DNA from 4 places in the Streptomyces sp. NPDC002306 genome. Region 4 is predicted to be linked to each of the others. Evidence: riboswitches for the same ligand, from Rfam matches in the RefSeq annotation. Region 4 holds a riboswitch; each other region holds the start of a gene.

Region 1 (5,402 bases), on a different contig from region 4:
GTGTGCCCGGCGGGCCTCCCGGCCGGCGCCGTGCGCGCGGCTGATCCTCGACGCGGGGGTACGGCGGGTGGTCACGGCCTGGCGGGAGCCGGACACCTTCGTGGCCGGTGCGGACGGCAACGGGGTACTGGTCGCCGAGGGCGCCGACGTCGTCGTACTGCCGGAGTACGAGGCGGCCGCCCAGGCGCCGAACCGGCACCTGCGGGGCTGAACCGAGCCACGCCGACGGGCCGGGAATCAACCGTTGTGCATCCGGTCCCGCGAATGGCGTATGCTGGTGTCACCGACGCGGGGTGGAGCAGCTCGGTAGCTCGCTGGGCTCATAACCCAGAGGTCGCAGGTTCAAATCCTGTCCCCGCTACTGAAGACTCAGGGCCGGAATCCAGTTCATGGATTCCGGCCCTGAGTGTTTTCCACGCCGTTCATGCCGTTCACGCCGGGACGCGCGTTCCCCCGCCCCGGCGCTCGCGTCAGCCGGTCGGCTCACACCGGTCGCTCCCCGTTCCGGCTGCGGCGAATCTGGATCTCCGTGGCGGGAGACGGCAGGAGACGAGTGGTGCGCCCTCATGACGCGGCGGGTGAGGAGCCGCACAAGGATCCCGGCACCGCCTACGACGACTACCTCGTGCCCCGCACCCGGGCCGGCGGCCGGCTCCCGACCGATCCGGTGCCCGACCCAGGGCTCGGCGACGAGGCGCCCCGGCCGTCCGGCGAGCAACGCGCGGAGCGCCGGATCTCCGCCGCCCGGACCCTCCTCCAGCTCCTCCCCCTCCTGCTGGTCGCCGGCGGGATCGTCTACGACCTCTGTACGCCCCCCGAATTCACCGCGGCCCCCTTCTTCACGGCCGCCCCGCTGGTGGCGGCGCCGCTGTACACGCTGTCCGGCACCATCGCCACGGGGGTCTTCGCGTTCGCCGCGGTCTGCGCCGTGCACGCCCGGTTCTCCCTGGTCCCCGACGCGAGCGCGATGACCGAGATGGTCACCGTGGCCACGGTCGCCGCCATGGCCGTGGTCATCAACCGCGTCGTGCGCCGCGGCGACCGACGGCTGGCCAGCGCCCGCGAGATCGCCGAGGCCGCCCAGCGCGCGGTACTGCCCGAACCCGCCGAGCGGATCGGCGGCTACGACGTCGCGGCCCGCTACGAGGCCGCCCAGGAGGACGCCTTCATCGGCGGCGACCTGTACGCGGTGCAGGACAGCCCGCGCGGGGTGCGGCTCCTCGTCGGGGACGTACGGGGCAAGGGCATGGGCGCCGTGGCGGCCGTGGCCGTCGTCATCGGGGCCTTCCGGGAGGCAGCCGAGCAGGAGGCGACCCTGGAGGCGGTCGCGCAGCGGCTGGAGCGGGCGCTGGCCCGCGAGGGCACCCGGCGCGACGGGCTGGACGCCTTCGAGGGCTTCACCACCGCCGTGCTCGCCGAACTGCCGCACGGCAGCGACGCCGTCCGGATCCTCAACCGCGGGCATCCGCCGCCGCTGCTGCTGCACACCGACGGCAGCGTGCGCGCGCTGCCGGCCCGCGAACCCGCCCTGCCGCTCGGCATGGGCGAGCTGGGCACCTGGCCCGACCGCGCGCAGGAGTGCGACTTCCCGAGGGGCACCACCCTGCTCCTGCACACCGACGGCGTGTCCGAGGCCCGCGACACCCAGGGTCGCTTCTACGACCCCGAGGAGCGGCTCGCGGGCCGGTGCTTCCGCGATCCCGAGGCGCTGCTCGTCGCCCTCGCGGAGGACGTGCGCCGGCACTCGGGCGGCGGGATGGCCGACGACATGGCGCTGCTCGCCGTACGACGGCCCTGAGGGGGGAGGGAACGGAGCAGATGCCTGGATCGGGCCGCGATGGACGGAGTCGTGAAGAAACGGCCCGTCGTCACGCGGGGTGATCGGGTGACCCCTCTGTGCATCACATCTGAGTCACCGTCAAAACGCGTGTGACTCCCGAGATGTTCCCGCCCGAGCGCTCGCTGCGGTCAACTCGCCCGATTTCCGCCGGTCATGGGCTGTAAGTCCAGGCCAAAAAAGTGTTAATGATCAAGTGGAACAGCTTGGAATCACGCCCCCGTGTCTATTAACGTTCGATAACGCAGCGCGGTCGTCCCAGCCGTCACAAGCGACGGCTCCGCGCGCACGCGCCGAATCCTGCAAGGAACCGGGGAACCACCACCTTGGGGTGAATCGCACGGACACCGCCGTGAACGACAGGCGGTTTACGCGCGTAGGAGACCTTCCTGCTCCGAACCCGTCAGCTAACCCGGTAGGCGAGAAGGAAGGAAAGGAGCACGCCCACGTGGCGTCCAACCGGCCTGCCCCCGAAGCCCCGTTCGTGCCGAGTCAGCGCAGCACCGAGCCGTTCGGCTCCGGCAGCTACCGCACCGACGAGGGCCCGTGGGAGGAGTGGAACCCCACCGAGGAGTCCCTCCGTCCCGTACGTGGCCGGCACCGCGTCGCCAAGCAGCGCGGCGGACTCGCCCGCAGCTCCACCGTCCTGGGCGTCGGCGTCATAGCCGCCGTGAGCGCGGGCGGTATGGCCAGCGCCAACACCGGCAAGCCGCCGGTGTCCATCTCCATGCCGGACCTGCCCTCCGTCGGCTCCCTGCTGTCCGACGACACCGCGGAGGCCGCCGAGGCCCCCACGACCCCGCTCAGCGGCATCGGCGTGACCTCCGCCGACACCGCCCAGGGCACCACCGACGCCGGCGAGGCGCTGCGCAGCCGGATCATGGCGCAGGCCGAGCAGCAGCAGGACCAGGTCGACACCAAGGCCGCGGCGGCCGAGGCCGCGGCGGCGCAGAAGGCGGTCACCGACGCCGCCGCCAAGGCCGAGAAGGAGGCGGAGGCCAAGGCCGCCGCCGCCAAGAAGAAGGCGGACGAGGCGGCCGCGCAGAAGGCCGAGGCCGCGCGCCTGGCCGAGCTCGCCAAGCAGTACACGCTGCCGACCTCCTCGTACACGATCACCTCGACCTTCGGCCAGGCCGGCTCGATGTGGTCCTCCGGCTACCACACCGGTCTCGACTTCGCCGCGCCCACCGGCACGCTCATCAAGGCGATCCACAGCGGCACGGTCACCGAGGCGGGCTGGGCCGGCTCCTACGGCTACCGCACGATCCTCACCCTCGACGACGGCACCGAGCTGTGGTTCTGCCACCAGTCCTCGATCAACGTCAGCGTCGGGCAGAAGGTCGCCACCGGCGATGTCATCGGCCGCGTCGGCGCCACCGGCAACGTCACCGGGCCGCACCTCCACCTGGAGGTCCACCCGGGCGGCAGCGCGGACGGCATCGACCCGATGGCCTGGCTGCAGGGCAAGGGCCTCACCCCCTGACCCGCGGAACGCTCCGAGTTCCCTGATCGTTCTCCGATCCCCGGCAGCTCTGACGACGTCCCCCCGACGTCAGGGCTGCCGGTTTCCGTTTCCCGGGACATATGCGGAATATGGGCTTCCCGGGTGCGTGTTGATGTTGTACATGACTTCCCTGCGCACGTTCGGCTCCTCCGACCTCGAGGTCTTCCCGCTCGCCCTCGGCGGCAACGTCTTCGGCTGGACCGCCGACGAGGCCCAGTCCTTCGCCGTGCTCGACGCCTACGCGGCGGCGGGCGGCAACTTCGTCGACACCGCCGACTCCTACTCGGCGTGGGTCGAGGGCAACAAGGGCGGTGAGTCCGAGACGATCATCGGCAACTGGGTCAAGGCGCGCGGCAACCGCGCCGACGTCGTCATCGCCACCAAGGTCAGCCAGCACCCGGACTTCCCGGGGCTGAGCGCCGCGAACATCAAGGCCGCCGCCGACGCCTCCCTGCGCCGCCTCGGCACCGACCACATCGACCTCTACTACACGCACTTCGACAAGCCCGAGGTGCCGGTGGAGGAGATCATCGGCGCGCTCGACGAGCTGGTGAGGGCGGGCAAGGTGCGGCACATCGCCGCCTCCAACATCTCCGCCGAGCGGCTGCGGGAGTCCCTGGACTTCTCCGACCGCGAGGGCCTGGCCCGGTACGTGGCGCTGCAACCCCACTACAACCTCGTCTCGCGCGACACCTACGAGGGCGGGCTCCAGGACCTCGCGGCCCGCTCAGGACTGGCCGCCGTCCCGTACTACGCGCTCGCCTCCGGATTCCTCACCGGCAAGTACCGCCCCGGTGCGACGGTCGACAGCGCCCGGGCCTCGGGCGCCGCCAAGCACCTCGACACCGAGCGCGGCCGGAAGGTCCTCGCCGCACTCGACGAGGTCGCGGGCGCCCATGACGTACCGGTCGCCACCGTCGCCCTCGCCTGGCTCGCGAACCAGCCGACGGTGGTCGCCCCGATCGCCTCCGCCCGGACGGTCGAGCAGCTGCCGGCGCTGGTCGCGGTGGCGGAGCTGGAGCTGACCGGGGCGGAGGTCGCGAGCCTGACGGCCGCGTCGCGCTGACCCCACCCCGCATCCCGGCCCGGCGATGTCCCCGGAGTCACGCGCTGCCGGGCTGCGGGACCGGTGGGACTGGCGGGGCCGGTGGGGCCAGTGGGGCCGGTGGGGCCTGCGGAGGTTACGACCGGTACGGGTTGTACGCGGGATACGGCGCCGCCGGGTAGCCGTACACCGGCCATGCCGCCGGAGGGGGCACCGGCATCATCACCGGAACCGGTGGCGCCGTCGCCCGCGCCGCGTAGTCCAGCGCGGGCCGCGCCACCTCCCGGCGGCGCCACAGCTCGTGCAGCAGTTCCCGTTCCCGTACGAGGAAGTCGGCGCCGGCCCGGCCCCGGCGCCCCCGGTGGCGCAGGAACGCCAGGGAGGTCGCGTACGCCTCGTACTCCGCGACCGTCCGGCCGGCGGCCCTGCCGAAGTGGTGCCCGGCGTACTCGCGGGCCAGCCGCCGCGCCCGCATCGAGCCGAGCGCGTACGGCTCGGCCGGGGTCAGCCAGCCGGCGACGGCGTAGGCGGGCAGTTCCTCGCGCACGGTCCGCAGCTCGCGCTGGCGTGTCCAGACCACCAGCCAGGTCAGCAGCCCGAACGCGGGCACCATGAACGCCCCGTACACGGCGAAGAAACCGTACTCGCCGAAGGTCGAGGAGCCGTTCCAGAACGCGTGCATGCCCATCGCGAGCAGCAGCCCGGACAGCGGCAGGAGCACCCGCCGCACCCGCTGCCGCTCTCCGGACAGCGCGGCGACGCCGAAGCCGATTCCGGTCAGGACGGTGAACAGGGGGTGCGCGAACGGCGACATGATCACGCGGACGAAGAAGGTCGCCGCGGTGATGGACGCGATGCCGTGGCCGCCGTTGAGCTGGTCGGTGCCGAAGGCGGTGCCGAGATAGAGGATGTTCTCGGTGAACGCGAAGCCGGTGGCGGTCACCCCGGCTATGACGACCCCGTCGACGATCCCGGTGAAGTCCCTTCTACGGAAGAGGAAGACGAGGAGTACGGCG
Region 2 (5,402 bases), on a different contig from region 4:
ACCGAGTGGCGCTTCGACGGGTACGAGACCGAGGGCGAGGAGCTGCGGCTGCGGTTCCAGGACGCGGGGGTGGTGGTCACGCTGCACTACCGGACGCGTGACGACGTCGTCGAGCGCTGGACGACCCTGGACAACCAGGGGTCGGCGCCGCTGGAGGTGCTGCGCGCCGACTCCGCCGCCTGGACCCTGCCCGACCGGGACGGCTGGCGCCTGTCCCAGCTGCACGGCCGGTGGGCCGCCGAGTCCCGGCTGACGCGCTCCGACCTCACCTACGGCGAGCAGGTCATCGGCAGCCGCCGCGGCCACACCGGACACCAGCACCTGCCCTGGGTCGCGCTCGACACCGACGCCACCGAGGAACGCGGCGAGGTCTACGGCTGCGCGCTGGGCTGGTCGGGGTCCTGGCGGATAGCCGTGGCGCAACTCCCCGACGCGCGCGTGCAGATCACCGGCGGCGCGGGCTACGACGAATCGGGCCTGCTGCGGCTGGCGGCGGGGGAGTCCTTCACCACGCCGGTCTTCGCCGGTCTGTGGAGCGACGGCGGCTTCGGCGGCGCGAGTCGTGCCTGGCACGCCTACCAGCGGACGTACATCGTCCCGCTGGCGGACCAGGACCGGCCGGTGCTGTTCAACTCCTGGGAGGCCACCGAGTTCGACATCTCCGAGGAGCAGCAGCGGGCGCTGGCGCGGCACGCCGCCGGGATCGGCGTCGAGCTGTTCGTGGTCGACGACGGCTGGTTCGGAGCCCGCACCAGCGACCGGGCCGGGCTCGGCGACTGGACGCCGAACCCCGACCGCTTCCCGGCCGGCCTCAAGCCCCTCGCCGACGATGTGCACGCCCTCGGCATGCAGTTCGGGATCTGGGTCGAGCCCGAGATGGTCAACGCGGACAGCGACCTGTACCGGGCGCACCCCGACTGGGTGCAGTACCAGACGGGGCGAAAGCGGACGGAACTGCGTAATCAGCTCGTACTGAACCTCGCGCGCGAGGATGTCCAGGAGTACCTCTGGGAGCGGCTCGACACCCTCCTCAACAGTGCCCCGATCGACTACGTGAAGTGGGACTTCAACCGCTGCTTCACCGACGCCGGCTGGCCCGGCGAGCCCTATCCCCAGCGGCTGTGGGTCGACCACGTGCGCGCCCTGTACGCCTTGCTGGACCGGCTGCGGGCGGCCCATCCGGGCGTCGCCTTCGAGTCCTGCTCCGGCGGCGGCGGGCGGATCGACCTGGGGATCATGAGCCGTACGGACCAGGTGTGGACCTCCGACAACACCGATCCGCTCGACCGGCTGGCCATCCAGCACGGCTTCACCCAGATCCATCCCGCGCGGGTCATGGCCGCCTGGGTCACCGACAGCCCCAACGTCCAGCTCAACGGCCGCGCCAGCTCGCTGCGGTTCCGGTTCGTGAGCTCCATGGCCGGCGTGCTCGGCGTCGGCGGGGACCTCACCCGGTGGACCGAGGAGGAGCTCGCCGAGGCGGCGGACTGGGTCGCTCTCTACAAGGAGATCCGCCCGCTCGTGCAGCACGGCGACCTCTACCGGCTGCGGGCGCCGCAGGGCGGACTCAGCGCCGTGCAGTACGTCCGGGGGGACGAGACCGTCGTCCTCGCCTGCCTCCAGGCGCAGCGGTACGGCGAGCCCGTGCCCGCGCTGCGGCTGCGAGGGCTCGATCCGGAGGCTTCGTACAAATGCCATGAAACGGGCGAAGTTCACCGAGGTGCGGTGCTGCTGCATCACGGGATGCGTACGGGGCTGCGGGGCGACCTCGACGCGACGGTCATCCGTCTCCGTCGCGTCTGAGTGAAATGCCCGAATCGCGAATTTAGTTCTGAATCACTCCGGAATGGGGGAAGTTGTCGGGCGAGGCGTGAGGAGCGTCATACCGGTGACCGTGTGTCGCCCGGCATGTTCACGTAATTCAGGTGTTTTCCCAGGGAATCAGTGAATGAGGGGCGCGGGGATGACGGAGCGTGACCGGTAAATCCCGTCACGGATCAAGCAATTCGGGCACTTCCGGAAACGGACGCTTGTCCCCTCGCGTCTCACTCGCCTAACTTCCCCACCAATCCGGGCGGACGCCCAGTCCTGCCGGCGCCCGGTTCCCGCACACTCACCCGTGTCCGGCAGGAGCGGGGGACCCACAGGCATCACCGCCTGTTCCGGTCTCCGGAACAGGCTTGGGGTACAGCCGCGCGGCGAGCGCGGCCGGGCATCTCCAGCCCGCACCCGACAGCTCACCTCGCAGGCGCCGGAGAGGAATTCGTCATGCCCGCGAAGGGTAAGCACCGCCGCCCCAAGGCCCAGCGCTTCACACGCACGATCGCCGTCGCCGGAACCGGCGGCGCCGCACTCGCCCTTCCGCTCATGGGGGCCGTCGGCGCGCACGCGGCGACGCCCCAGATCCCCGCCGGGTCCGTCTCCGGACAGGCCGCGCAGTCCGCCCCGGTGGTCCACCAGCAGGTCGCCGAGAAGCAGTCCGTCGAGAAGAAGGCCGTCCAGAAGAAGACGGCCGACAAGGGCGCGGGTGCCCGGACCTACACGGTCCGTTCCGGCGACTACCTCTCGAAGATCGCCGACGCCCAGCACGTCAGCGGTGGCTGGCACCGGCTCTACCAGGACAACCGCGCGGCCGTCGGCGCCGACCCGTCGCTGATCCACCCGGGCCTGAAGCTCAGCATCGGCGCGAAGGCCCGCGCAGGGTCGGCTGTGGAGTCCTCGTCGGCGAAGTCGTCGTCCACGGACACCCCCTCCGTCCCGGCGCCCGACCTCGCGCTGGCCGCCGCCACCACCGACGGGGCTCCCGGCACGTCCGCCGGCACCGCGCCCAGCGCCTCCACCGGCACCGGTTACACCCTCCCGGTCGCCGGTGGCGCCGTCGGCACCGGCTACCGCGTGGCGGGCGGCATGTGGTCCAGCGGCTACCACACGGGCGTCGACTTCGTCGTCCCCACCGGTACCCCGCTCAAGGCCGTGGGCGCCGGCACCGTCGTCTCCGCGGGCTGGAGCGGCGCGTACGGCAACCAGGTCGTCATCAGGCTCGCCGACGGCTACTACGCCCAGTACGCCCACCTCTCCCAGCTCTCCGTCTGGGCCGGGCAGACCGTGGGCGAGGGCCGGCAGGTGGGTCTCTCGGGCGCGACGGGCAACGTGACCGGCCCGCACCTGCACTTCGAGATCCGCACCACGCCCGGCTACGGTTCCGACGTGGACCCGGTCGCCTACCTCCGCGCGCACGGCGTGGCCGTCGGCTGACCGGAGAGCCGTCGCCCCCGACGTCCTTATTCCCTGGTTGGCCAACTCTTTAGCAGTGGCTTATCTCACCGTCCGTCAACCCCTGCCTACGGTCGCGTAGGTCACATTCGAAGGGGAATCATGGGCCGATGTGGCAGACGATTCGAAGAGTGACAACAGATCAGTGATCGGGTCGTACGTGGCGCTGGGGGACAGCTTCACCGAGGGCGTCGGCGACCCCGGCCCCGACGGGGCGTTCGTCGGCTGGGCCGACCGGTTCGCGGTGCTTCTCGCGGACCGGCGGCCCGAGGGCGACTTCACGTACGCGAACCTCGCCGTGCGGGGCAAGCTGCTCGACCAGATCGTGGCCGACCAGCTTCCGCAGGCCGTCGAACTGGCGCCGGACCTGGTCTCCTTCTGCGCGGGCGGCAACGACATCCTCCGCCCCGGGACCGACCCCGACGAGGTGGCCGAGCGGTTCGAGCACGCGATCGCCGCGCTGACCGCCGTATCCGGCACGGTCATGGTGACGACCGGTTTCGACACCCGCGGTGTGCCCCTGCTCAAGCACCTGCGCGGCAAGATCGCGACCTACAACGGGCATGTCCGCGCCGTCGCGGACCGGTACGGCTGCCCGGTGCTCGACCTGTGGTCCCTGAAGTCCGTCCAGGACCGGCGGGCCTGGGACGGCGACCGGCTGCACCTCTCGCCCGAGGGGCACACGCGGGTGGCCCTGCGCGCGGGCCTGGCCCTCGGCCTGGACGTGCCGGCCGACCCGGAGCAGCTCTGGCCGGCGCTCCCGCCGCGCGGCACCCTCGAAGTCCGGCGCGACGACGTCCACTGGGCGCGCGAGTACCTGGTGCCGTGGATCGGACGCCGGCTGCGCGGAGAGTCCTCGGGTGACCACGTGACCGCCAAGGGCGCGCTGTCCCCGCACGACATCAAGGAGCGGATCGCGGCCGTGGCCTGAGCGGGCACGCGGTACGGAGGGGGCCGGTGTGCGCGCCGGCCCCACCGCTATGCCGTCAACGCCTCCCGGGCGAGCCCCAGTTCGCGGGCCAGCGCCTCGTCCACCCACTCCTGCGCGCGGGCCCGGGACACGGCACCGGCGTACGACGTCAGCTGTACGGCGAGCCCGTCGAGCAGCGCCGTCAGGCGCAGGGCCGTGCCGCCCGGGTCCGGGCAGACGAACTCGCCGCCCGCCACGCCGGCCGAGATGACCTCGGCGATGGCCGCCTTCCACTGCCGGTCGAGGTCCCGTGTGACCTCCTGCAGCGCGGGCTCGCGCAGGGCCACCGCCCAGCCCTCGATCCACAGCCGCCAGCCCTTGGCCTGTCCCGTGGGGGCGTACCAGCGCACGGCCGACCGCAGCCGCCGTACCGCCGTCGTACGGCGGCCGAGCAGCTTGCGCAGCTGAGCCAGGTCCTCCTCGGCGGCGTGGGTGAAGGCGGCGGCGACCAGCTTCTCCTTGGTCGAGAAGTGGTAGAGCACCAGCGCGTTGCTCACCCCGAGCGCCGAGGCCACGTCGGCGATCCTGACCGCCGCCACGCCCCGTGCCTCGATCTGCTCCACGGCGGCCCGCAGCAGCTCCTCCCGCCGCTGCGCCACGCTCAACCGGACTCTCGCCACCCGGTCACCCTAGTCGGTCGTCCCGGGCGGCACCGCTCACCGGTACCAGCCGAACCGCTCCGCGATCACCGGCAGCCGGTCCGCGACGATGGCGTGCGCCGCGGCCCGCGGGGTCGTCCCGTCGGCCTGCGCGCGGGTCAGCATCAGCTCCACCAGGTCACGCATCGAGCGGCGCGTGTACGCGAACGCCTCGTCGGCGTCCGGCCCGATGTCGCCGAAGAGCGTCCACCACCACCAGGCGTTCGTCCCGGAGTTGACCACGACGTCCGGCAGCACCGTCACCCCGCGCGCGGCCAGCAGTTCCTCCGCCTCCGGCAGGACCGGCATGTTGGCCGCCTCGACGATCCAGCGGGCCGTGATCCGCTCCTGGCCGGCGCTGTCGATCGCGTACGAGACGGCCGCCGGTACGAGCACCTCGGCGTCGGCGGACAGCCAGGCGTCGCCCGGCAGTTCACGGTCGGCCGGGCGCAGCACACCGCGGTCCACGGTCCCGTACGCGTCCCGTCCCGCGAGCAGCGCCTCCACGTCGAGCCCCGCCG
Region 3 (5,402 bases), on a different contig from region 4:
GCCAGGACGCGCAGGTAGGCCAGGACGTCCCGGACCTCCTTGCGCTCGTAGAAGCGGACGCCGCCGACGACCTTGTAGGGCAGGCCGACGCGGATGAAGATCTCTTCGAAGACGCGGGACTGGGCGTTGGTGCGGTAGAACACGGCGACGTCGCCGGCCTTGGCCTGGCGCGCGTCCGTGAGACGGTCTATCTCGTCGGCGACGAACTGCGCCTCGTCGTGCTCGGTGTCGGCGACGTACCCGGTGATGCTCGCGCCGGCGCCCGCGTTGGTCCACAGGTTCTTGGGGCGGCGGGACTCGTTGCGCTCGATGACGGCGTTGGCGGCGGAGAGGATCGTCTGCGTGGAGCGGTAGTTCTGCTCCAGCAGGATCGTCGTCGCGTTCGGGTAGTCCTCCTCGAACTGGAGGATGTTGCGGATCGTCGCGCCGCGGAAGGCGTAGATCGACTGGTCCGCGTCACCCACGACGCACAGTTCGGCGGGCTGGAGGTCGAACTCGCCCGGCGGTACGTCCACGGGGTGCTCGGCGGTGCCGACGAGCTCGCGCACCAGGGCGTACTGGGCGTGGTTGGTGTCCTGGTACTCGTCGACGAGCACGTGCCGGAAGCGGCGGCGGTAGTGCTCGGCGACGTCCGGGAACGCGCGCAGCAGATTGACCGTCGTCATGATCAGGTCGTCGAAGTCGAGCGCGTTGGCCTCGCGCAACCGCGACTGGTACATCGCGTACGCCTGGGCGAGGGTCTTCTCGAAGCCGTCGGTGGCCTGGGCGGCGAAGTCCTCCTCGTCGATCAGCTCGTTCTTCAGGTTGGAGATCTTGGCGCTGAAGGACTTCGGCGGGAAGCGCTTGGGATCGAGGTCCAGGTCCCGGCAGACCAGGGCCATCAGGCGCTTGGAGTCGGCGGCGTCGTAGATCGAGAAAGACGACGTGAAGCCGAGCCTCTTGCTCTCGCGGCGCAGGATGCGCACGCACGCGCTGTGGAAGGTCATCACCCACATCGCGTTCGCGCGCGGGCCGACGAGATGCTCGACGCGCTCCTTCATCTCGCCCGCGGCCTTGTTGGTGAAGGTGATCGCGAGGATCTGGCCCGGGTGCACGTGCCGCTCGCCGAGCAGGTGGGCGATGCGGTGGGTGAGCACCCGGGTCTTGCCGGATCCCGCGCCGGCCACGATGAGCAGCGGGGCGCCGGAGTGGACCACGGCCGCGCGCTGGTTCTCGTTCAGCCCCTCCAGCAGGGAGGCCGGGTCGATCGCCGGGCGTGGGGCGCCGTCGCGATAGTAGGCGTCCCGGTCCGGCGGCACGTCGAACTTCCCGCCGAACAGATCGTCCGGAACCGGCTCCGGTACGTGCTCGTCCTCGGGCGGTGGCGGGGGTTCCTCCCCATGGGCCCGGGGGGCCTGGAGATCCGCCAGGAAGCTGTCGTCAAAGAGGCTGCTCATCGCTCTCCGAGTCTAGGGCGCCCCACCGACAACCCGCCGCCGCCCTGAGAACATCCCCCCGTAATCGGCCTTCCGGCACCTTTTCACCTTACGGAACGACCCCGGCACCGACCGCGATCGGGCAGTCGCACCGGCAGCGCGACCGAAGCACCATCTGCCCATCTACGGCCAAATCACCAAAAAGTCCTCCGATCGACCAAGATGAACAACTCCTGACCTGAGGTCACGAAAATGTATCGGGCATATCGCCCATCAACCTTCACAGAGGCCACACGCGTTGGCTAGCGTGCCCAGCAGGCCGCACGACCCCCTCCGGCGAACCTCGCCGGGCCGCGCGGCCCTCCGCCGAGTTCGGTACGCCGCCACGGCGACCGGAGCCGGGGACCCAACCGAGACCCGGGGTGAATCGGCCCGGCTTCCCATCGGGGAGCGGCCGTAGGGCAACCCTTCCGATCCATCCGCCCGAACCCGACAGCTAACCCGGTAGGCGGAACGTGGAAGGAGTCGCCTCCCTTGGCGTCGCACCGCAAGTCGCGTCCAGCAGCTACGCGCGTAGCAGGCATACGCACCCCCGCCCTCGCCACGGCGGCGCTCACCTCCGTCGCCCTGCTCTCCCAGACGGCCGACGCCACCCCCTCGGCCGACGACGGCAGGCCGAGCCTCGAAGAGGTCGAGAAGAAGGTCGACGACCTTTACCGCCAGGCGGAGTCGGCGACCGAGAAGTACAACGCGGCCAAAGAGCGGTCCGGCAAACAGCGCAAGCGCGTCGACACCCTCCTCGACGACGTCGCCCAGCGCACCCAGGCGCTCAACGAGGCACGCGAGGAGCTCGGCTCCGCCGCCGCCGCGCAGTACCGCACCGGCGCCGGCGCACCTGACACCGCGACCTTCCTGCTCGCGGACTCCCCGCAGGACTACTTCGACCAGGCCCAGCTGATGAGCCGTCTGACCACGCGCCAGAAGGGCGCGGTCGACGACTACGTCACCGAGCGGTCCGCGACGATGAAGAAGCGCCAGGAAGCCGCCGAGGGCCTGCGGACGCTCACCGACTCGCAGGACGACCTGCGAACGGCCAAGGCGGCCGTCCAGCGGAAGCTCGCCGACGCGCGTGTGCTGCTGTCGAAGCTGACGGCCCAGGAGAAGGCCCGGCTGGCCGAGATCGAGAAGCGCGAGCAGGCGGAGGCCACGCGCGCGGCGGCGGAACTCGCGAAGCGACAGGCGGCGGCCTCGCGCGCGAGCACGAGACCGCAGGCGGACTCGTCCGCACCCGCCTCCCCGTCCACGTCCTCCCCGTCCACGTCCTCGCCGTCGTCCTCCGGCTCCTCGTACGACACCCAGGCCGACAAGGCGCTCGCCTTCGCCCGCGCCCAGATCGGCAAGCCCTACGTCTGGGGCGCGACGGGACCCGGCTCCTACGACTGTTCCGGCCTCACCCAGGCCGCCTGGAAGGCCGCCGGCGTCACCCTCCCGCGCACCACCTACGACCAGGTGAACGCCGGCACCACCGTCCCCCTCTCCGCCGCCCGCCCCGGTGACCTGGTCTTCTTCTACGACGACGTCAGCCATGTGGGTATCTACCTCGGCGACGGGATGATGATCCACGCCCCCAAGCCCGGCGCGTACGTCCGCGAGGAGTCGATCTACTACGACGGCGAGCCGGGGATCCACAGCGTGGTGCGCCCCGCCTGACGAGGCTGCCCGCGCCCGCGCGTATTTCCGGGCGCCCGCGCGCGTGCCCCGCTCGCGCGGCGTGCGGCGCTCCTTAGCATCGGCCGCATGCCGCGTACCTCCCCTCTTCGCGCCTGGTGGGCGCACGGTCAGCCGGCGGCCGGGGCCGCCGTGCTGGCGACCGGCATCCTGTCGGTCGCGCTCCGGCTGACGGGGTACGAGGTCCTGTCCCGGATCACCCTGGTGCTCGCCTGCGCCGCCTGGCTGGCACTGGCGGCGGGCTTCGTCGTCCAGCTGCTGTGGGCGCGGGAGGACTGGGTGAGCTGTGCCTGCACGCCCGCCGCGCTCACCTCGGTCGCCGCGAGCGCCGTCCTCGGCACCCGCTTCTCGATGCCGGGGTGGCGGACGCCGGCCGAGGCGCTGCTGGCCCTCGCCGCGGTGCTGTGGCCGGTGCTGCTCGTCGTCGTCCTACGGCACTGGGAGCGCCGTATGCCCGGGGCGGTGTTCCTCGGCTGCGTGGCCACGCAGGGGCTCGCGGTGCTCTGCGCCGGCCTCGCCGGGGCCCTGTCGACGGCCTGGCTCGCGCACGCGGCGCTGGTCCTGTTCCTGTGCGGGCTGGTGCTCTACTGCCTGGCCCTGGCCCACTTCGACCCGCGTCAGGCCGTCGAGGGGGCCGGCGACCAGTGGGTGGCCGGCGGGGCGCTCGCGATCTCGGCGCTGGCGGGGGCGCAACTGCTCGCGGCCGACGGGCCGCGCCTGTACCTGTGGAACGACGACGACCGTGGCGCCCTGCGCGTCATGACCGTCGGTCTGCTGGCGCTCGACCTGTGCTGGTACGTCGTCCTGCTGGTGGCCGAGGTGCGGCGGCCGAGGCTGCGCTACGACGTGCTCCGGTGGTCTACCGCGTTCCCGATGGGGATGACGGCGGCGGCGGTGCTGTCCGTCGCCTCCGCCGTCGGCGTCCCGTGGCTGAAGCCGGTCGGGGAGGTGCTGCTGTGGATCGCCGTGGCGGTCTGGCTCGCGGTGGCCGTGGCGGCGGTCCGGGCGGCCTCGGGGGCCGTCCGTGCCGGCGCCGCGGCCACAGCACCGCGATGAAGACGTTCGCCGTGGTCAGCGGGGCCGGCTTCATCCCGTCATGAGGCCGGAGCCCGACGAGGGGATCCCCCGCCGCCCGGCACCGGCCGCCGCACCCGACGGCGGGCTGCATATATGCGCCATAGCACCGCGTCGCCCGAACGTGTCCGGGAATCCCGACATCGGTCATCACACTGCGTGAAGTCGACGGCTCCGCGCCGGGACCGCAGCCACTTGAGGTCACCGTTCGATCCGCCGGCGCCAGTTCCGCACATGCTGTTACCCAACCGACACAGACGGGTTTAGCGTCCTGCCCCAGGTGACCGGCTCCCCACCGCCGCCCGGGCCAGGGGCGGCAGTCGGACACCACCGCCGAGAAGGTCCGGCGGCGGCTCGCTCCCCCTGTGCGGGCCGTCGCCGGACGCGTGGACCGCCTTCCGGTGGCCGCGCGTCCGCTCCCCTGGCGGCCGTGCGTCCGCCGGGCGGTCACACGGAAGAGGCGGTCGTACGAAAGGACGTGCAAGTCCACGTGGCAGCGCACCGCAAGCCCCGCCGGCGCTCGCTCAGCGGCAATACGGCCCGTACCGCCGCCACCCTCGCCCTCGCGGGCGCGGCGACCGCGACGGCGTTCGACGGAACCGGTCAGGCCGCACCGAATCTGACACCGGCGCAGGTCAAGGCCAAGGTGGACAAGTTGTACCAGGAAGCCGAGGCGGCCACCGAGAAGTACAACGGCGCGCAGGAGAAGGCACAGGCTGCCGAGAAGCGGCTGGGAACGCTGCGGGACGAGGCGGCCCGCCGGGAGGACCGGCTCAACTCGGCACGGGACGCGCTGGGATCTCTCGCCGCCGCCCAGTACCGCGACGGCGGCATCGACCCCGCCCTGCGGCTCGCGCTCTCCGACGACCCCGACCGGTATCTCGACGGAGCCGCCTTCGCCGAACGGGCCGGTGACCGGCAGGCGGGCGCCGTCGCGCGCGTCCGCAAGCAGCTACGGGAGATCGAGCAGTTACGCGGCGCCGCACGCGTCGAACTGACCTCTCTCAGGTCACGGCAGGCGGAGCTGCGGCGGAACAAGGAGACGATCACCGGGAAACTGGACGAGGCACGGCGGCTGCTGTCGCGGCTGTCGGCCGCGGACCGCGCGAACCTGGCGACGGCGAGCGGCACCGGCCGGGCCTCGCGCGCGTCGACGACCGGGCGGGACAGCCTCGCGGCACCCGG
Region 4 (5,402 bases):
TCGACGAGCGGCACGCGCATGGAGAACGGCTGGGCCATGCGCACCAGGGCGTCGTAGATCGAGGCGTCGCCGTGCGGGTGGAGCTTGCCCATCACTTCGCCGACGACACGCGCACACTTGACGTAGCCACGCTCGGGGCGCAGGCCCATCTCGTTCATCTGGTAGACGATGCGGCGATGTACCGGCTTGAGGCCGTCGCGGGCGTCCGGCAGAGCGCGGGAGTAGATGACCGAGTACGCGTACTCGAGGAAGGAGCCCTGCATCTCGTCGACGACGTCGATGTCGAGGATCCGCTCCTCGTACGCGTCGTCGGGCGGCGGGGTCTTCGTGCTGCGGCGGGCCATCGCTGCCGGCTCCTTGCTGAAGCGTGAACGGGTTCTGACGCGGACCATTGTGGACCGCGCTACTGACAGTGCGGGCGAGGACCCGGCGTCGGCCGCCCGGCCCGGTGTGGAAGGCGCCTCACTCCACGACTGCCCGCAGGCTACGCGATCTCGCTCTCGGCGTACGTCCCGCGGGAACTTCGCCCACGGTCGGTCCGCTTGCATACAGTGGCAGGACAGGCACGAATCGCGCGGTCCGAGGACCGCGACCGCGATCGAAGGGACGTACATGCCCATGGGTCACACGGCCACAGCCGAGGCAGGCTCCGGGGGCCTGACAGCGACCGAGCACCGCTTGGCCAACGGCCTCCGCGTGGTGCTCTCCGAGGACCATCTGACCCCGGTCGCGGCGGTGTGCCTCTGGTACGACGTCGGCTCCCGTCACGAAGTCAAGGGACGTACGGGCTTGGCTCACCTCTTCGAGCACCTGATGTTCCAGGGGTCCGGGCAGGTCAAGGGCAACGGCCACTTCGAGCTGGTGCAGGGCGCCGGCGGCTCGCTCAACGGCACCACCAGCTTCGAGCGCACCAACTACTTCGAGACCATGCCCACCCATCAGCTGGAGCTCGCCCTCTGGCTGGAGGCCGACCGTATGGGCTCCCTGCTCTCCGCGCTCGACGACGAGTCCATGGAGAACCAGCGGGACGTCGTCAAGAACGAGCGCCGCCAGCGCTACGACAACGTTCCCTACGGCACCGCGTTCGAGAAGCTGACCGCCCTCGCCTACCCGGAGGGCCACCCGTACCACCACACGCCGATCGGCTCGATGGCCGACCTGGACGCGGCCACCCTGGAGGACGCGCGCGCGTTCTTCCGGACGTACTACGCGCCCAACAACGCCGTGCTCTCCGTGGTCGGCGACATCGACCCCGTGCAGACGCTCGCCTGGATCGAGAAGTACTTCGGCTCCATCGCCTCGCACGACGGCAAGCCCGCCCCGCGCGACGGCTCGCTGCCCGACGTCATCGGCGGGCAGCTGCGCGAGGTCGTCGAGGAGGAGGTCCCGGCGCGCGCGCTGATGGCCGCCTACCGGCTCCCGCAGGACAACACGCGCGCGTGCGACGCGGCCGACCTGGCGCTGACCGTGCTCGGCGGCGGCGAGTCCTCCCGCCTCTACAACCGGCTCGTACGGCGCGACCGTACGGCGGTGGCGGCCGGCTTCGGCCTGCTGCGGCTGGCCGGGGCGCCCTCCCTGGGCTGGCTGGACGTGAAGACGTCCGGTGACGTCGAGGTGCCGGTCATCGAGACCGCCATCGACGAGGAGCTCGCCCGGTTCGCCGAGGAGGGCCCCACGGCCGAGGAAATGGAACGCGCGCAGGCACAGTTGGAGCGCGAGTGGCTGGACCGGCTGGGCACGGTGGCCGGCCGCGCCGACGAACTGTGCCGCTACGCGGTCCTGTTCGGCGACCCGCAGCTCGCCCTGACCGCCGTCCAGCGGGTGCTGGACGTGACGGCCGAGGAGGTCCAGGAGGTCGCCAAGGCCCGCCTGCGCCCCGACAACCGCGCGGTGCTCGTCTACGAGCCCACCGCCCCCGAGGCCCTGGACGACGCCGAGGCCGCGGAGAGCACCGAAGACCCGGAGTCCGCGGCGACCGTGGAAGCCACCGACGAGACCGAGGCGGCCCAGTGACCGAGCTCACCACGATGGAGTTCCACCCGCAGCCCCGGCCGGGCGAGGCCAGGCCCTGGGCGTTCCCGGCGCCCGAGCGCGGCACCCTGGACAACGGGCTGACCGTCCTGCGCTGCCACCGCCCCGGCCAGCAGGTCGTCGCCGTCGAGGTGCTCCTCGACGCGCCGCTGGACGCCGAGCCGGCCGGCCTCGACGGGGTGGGCACGATCATGGCGCGCGCCTTCTCGGAGGGCACCGACAAACTCTCCGCCGAGGAGTTCGCCGCCGAGCTGGAGCGCTGCGGCGCCACTCTCGACGCGCACGCCGACCACCCCGGCGTCCGGCTGAGCCTCGAAGTGCCGGTCTCGCGCCTGGAGAAGGGGCTCAGCCTGCTCGCCGACGCCCTCCGGGCGCCCGCCTTCGCGGACAGCGAGGTCGAGCGGCTGGTGCGCAACCGGCTCGACGAGATCCCGCACGAGCTGGCCAACCCCGGACGCCGTGCCGCCAAGGAGCTCTCCAAGGAGCTGTTCCCGGCGACCTCGCGCATGTCGCGCCCGCGCCAGGGCACCGAGGAGACGGTCACGAAGATCGACTCCGCGGCCGTGCGCGCCTTCTACGACCGGCACGTCCGCCCCGCCACGGCCACCACCGTGGTCGTCGGCGACCTCGCGGGCCTCGACCTGGACGAGCTTCTCGGCGACACCCTGGGCGCCTGGAAGGGCTCCCAGGCCGCGCCCCGCCCCGTGCCGCCGGTGAGCGCCGACGACACCGGCCGCGTGGTCATCGTGGACCGTCCCGGCGCCGTCCAGACGCAGCTGCTGATCGGCCGCATCGGTGCCGACCGGCACGACCGGGTGTGGGCCGCCCAGGTGCTCGGCACGTACTGCCTCGGTGGCACCCTCACCTCCCGGCTGGACCGCGTCCTGCGGGAGGAGAAGGGCTACACCTACGGGGTGCGCGCGTTCGGGCAGGTGCTCAGGTCGGGCGCTCCCACCTCCGCCGGAGGGGCCACCGGCGCCGCGATGCTCGCCATCAGCGGCTCCGTGGACACTCCGAACACCGGTCCCGCCCTGGAGGACCTGTGGACCGTGCTGCGCACGCTCGCCGCGGAGGGGCTGACCGACGCGGAGCGTGACGTCGCCGTGCAGAACCTCGTCGGGGTGGCGCCGCTGAAGTACGAGACCGCGGCGGCCGTCGCGGGCACGCTGGCCGACCAGGTCGAGCAGCACCTGCCCGACGACTACCAGGCGACGCTGTACCAGCAGCTCGCCGCGACCGGCACCGTGGAAGCCACCGCGGCGGTCGTGAACGCCTTCCCGGTGGACCGTCTGGTGACGATCCTCGTCGGGGACGCGGCGCAGATCAGGGAGCCCGTCGAGGCCCTCGGCATCGGTGCGGTCACGGTCGTGTCCGCCGAGTAGGGACGACGCGGAGGCACGCGCGTGCGGGGCCCTGGTGACCGATGGGTCACCAGGGCCCCGCCATGTGCGCGGAGTGTCCGAATTGGGGGAGAGTTGCCTGTCTGCCCTGTGGGATGCGCTACAAAAGCGGCGATCCGTTTGAGGATCGAAAGACGGCGCCCGTACGGTCAGGCGGTCTGTCCGTCAGGCAGTGCGCCGCACCCGCGGCAGCGGACAGTCATCGCCGAGTCCCCGTACGGCGCGAGCCAGGGGAGCCGGGGACCCATGCAGTCCCTGGGGTGAATCGGACGCCCGCGCGTGCCGCGAGGGGGTCCGTAGGAGACCTTCCTGCTCCGAACCCGTCAGCTAACCCGGTAGGCGAGAGGGAAGGAAAGGAACCAGCCTCTACATGGCGTTCATGTGCGCCCCCGGGAAGCATCGTCGTCCCGGCCGGATGAAGCGCACCAGCGCTCAGGCAGCCGGCATCGCGGCCCTCGCCACCACCGGCGTCATCGGTACCCTCGCGGCCCCCGCCCTCGCCGCCGAGAACTCCGTCGAGCAGACGGGCCTCACCCCGGTCATCACCATCGGCGACTCGGTCGCCGAACAGATCGACGCCCAGGCCGCCGCGCAGAAGCAGGCCGCCGAGGAGAAGGCGGCCCTGCAGGTCGCCCGCGAGAAGGCCGCGGCGAAGGCCAAGGCGGAGCACGCGGCCAAGGTGCGTGCCGCCCGCGAGGCCGAGCGCGAGCGGCTCAACACCTTCGTGACGCCCATCGCGCACTCCTACGTCTCCACCGGCTACCTCAGCGGCGGCTCGCTCTGGTCGTCCGGCAGCCACACCGGCATCGACTTCCACGCGGCCAGCGGCACCTCCGTCCACACGGTCGGCTACGGCACCGTCGTCGAGGCCGGCTGGGGCGGGGCGTACGGCAACCAGGTGGTCGTCAAGATGAACGACGGCACGTACACCCAGTACGGTCACCTGTCGTCCATCGGCGTCTCCGTGGGCCAGAAGGTCGTCACGGGCCAGCAGATCGGCGTCTCCGGCGCGACCGGCAACGTCACCGGCCCGCACCTGCACTTCGAGGCCCGGACCACCCCCGAATACGGCTCGGACATCGATCCGGTCGCCTACCTCCGCACGCATGGTGTGAACGTCTGACGGCAGTCGGCGAGACATACCGAAGCCCCGGCTCCCCGAGCCGGGGCTTTCGGCCTTTCGGAGGCCTTCCTGTCCAAAAAATATCCCTGGATTCCGGCCGCCCGTCGGAAATTACGTCCGATTGCCATAGAGTCGCAGAACGCACGTCACTCGGCGACGTTTCACGGGCATTAAGGCGGAGGTCGGTCATGCGTATTCCGGCGCACTCGGTATGCACGGCGATCCGGGACGACATCGTCGCCGGTGTCTACGAGCGCGGCGGCCGGCTCACCGAGGAACTCCTCGCGCGACGCTACGGCGTCTCGCGCGTCCCCGTCCGGGAGGCGCTGCGCACCCTGGAGGCCGAGGGCTTCGTGGTGACCCGTCGGCACGCGGGCGCGTGCGTCGCGGAACCGACCGAGCAGGAAGCCTCCGACCTGCTGGAGATGCGCGTGCTCCTGGAGCCGCTCGGCGCGTCCCGGGCCGCCCAGCGGCGGACCGAGGCCCATCTGAAGGTGCTGCGCGGCCTGGTCCGCCTGGGCCAGGAGCGGGCCAGGCAGGGCAACAGCGAGGACCTGCGCTCCCTGGGCGGCTGGTTCCACGAGACGCTCGCCCAGGCGTCCGGCAGCCACGCCCTGACCGCCACGCTGACCCAGCTGCGGCACAAGATCGCCTGGATGTACGCGATCGAGGCGCCGGCCGACCCGGTGGAGTCATGGGCCGAGCACGGCGCGATCGTGGACGCGGTGGCCCGCGGCGACGCCGAACGCGCGCGGGCGGTCACGGCGCTGCACACCGAGCGGGCGAGCGCCGCGCACCGTCCGCGGTTCACCGGGCGGGGGAGCGCGCGGACCGTGTGAGGACTTCGC

Evidence for each region. Region 4 has a riboswitch for cyclic di-AMP ahead of ACWCQK_RS27365 (M23 family metallopeptidase). Riboswitches for the same ligand answer to the same signal wherever they lie in the genome.
Region 1: linked by a shared signal. The riboswitch ahead of ACWCQK_RS07655 (M23 family metallopeptidase) and the one ahead of ACWCQK_RS27365 (M23 family metallopeptidase) in region 4 are both predicted to bind cyclic di-AMP.
Region 2: linked by a shared signal. The riboswitch ahead of ACWCQK_RS01335 (M23 family metallopeptidase) and the one ahead of ACWCQK_RS27365 (M23 family metallopeptidase) in region 4 are both predicted to bind cyclic di-AMP.
Region 3: linked by a shared signal. The riboswitch ahead of ACWCQK_RS30010 (NlpC/P60 family protein) and the one ahead of ACWCQK_RS27365 (M23 family metallopeptidase) in region 4 are both predicted to bind cyclic di-AMP.

What each region holds. Positions count from the first base shown of each region.
Region 1 covers NZ_JBSFCK010000002.1:711,365-716,766, forward strand. The annotation lists gene ACWCQK_RS07640 (dihydrofolate reductase family protein) at 1-211, shown strand, start outside; tRNA gene ACWCQK_RS07645 (tRNA-Met) at 288-361, shown strand; gene ACWCQK_RS07650 (PP2C family protein-serine/threonine phosphatase) at 626-1,798, shown strand; cyclic di-AMP (ydaO/yuaA leader) riboswitch at 2,119-2,274, shown strand; gene ACWCQK_RS07655 (M23 family metallopeptidase) at 2,286-3,320, shown strand; gene ACWCQK_RS07660 (aldo/keto reductase) at 3,463-4,407, shown strand; gene ACWCQK_RS07665 (PrsW family intramembrane metalloprotease) at 4,523-5,402, opposite strand, start outside.
Region 2 covers NZ_JBSFCK010000001.1:303,258-308,659, reverse strand. The annotation lists gene ACWCQK_RS01340 (alpha-galactosidase) at 1-1,803, shown strand, start outside; cyclic di-AMP (ydaO/yuaA leader) riboswitch at 2,108-2,264, shown strand; gene ACWCQK_RS01335 (M23 family metallopeptidase) at 2,269-3,255, shown strand; gene ACWCQK_RS01330 (SGNH/GDSL hydrolase family protein) at 3,419-4,204, shown strand; gene ACWCQK_RS01325 (TetR/AcrR family transcriptional regulator) at 4,252-4,863, opposite strand; gene ACWCQK_RS01320 (Glu/Leu/Phe/Val dehydrogenase dimerization domain-containing protein) at 4,900-5,402, opposite strand, start outside.
Region 3 covers NZ_JBSFCK010000021.1:32,085-37,486, reverse strand. The annotation lists gene pcrA (DNA helicase PcrA) at 1-1,436, opposite strand, end outside; cyclic di-AMP (ydaO/yuaA leader) riboswitch at 1,784-1,941, shown strand; gene ACWCQK_RS30010 (NlpC/P60 family protein) at 1,950-3,125, shown strand; gene ACWCQK_RS30005 (tellurite resistance/C4-dicarboxylate transporter family protein) at 3,213-4,199, shown strand; gene ACWCQK_RS30000 (NlpC/P60 family protein) at 4,708-5,402, shown strand, end outside.
Region 4 covers NZ_JBSFCK010000016.1:126,740-132,141, forward strand. The annotation lists gene ACWCQK_RS27350 (DNA gyrase/topoisomerase IV subunit A) at 1-344, opposite strand, end outside; gene ACWCQK_RS27355 (M16 family metallopeptidase) at 613-2,013, shown strand; gene ACWCQK_RS27360 (M16 family metallopeptidase) at 2,010-3,413, shown strand; cyclic di-AMP (ydaO/yuaA leader) riboswitch at 3,625-3,788, shown strand; gene ACWCQK_RS27365 (M23 family metallopeptidase) at 3,802-4,554, shown strand; partial or broken gene ACWCQK_RS27370 (GntR family transcriptional regulator) at 4,743-5,402, shown strand, end outside.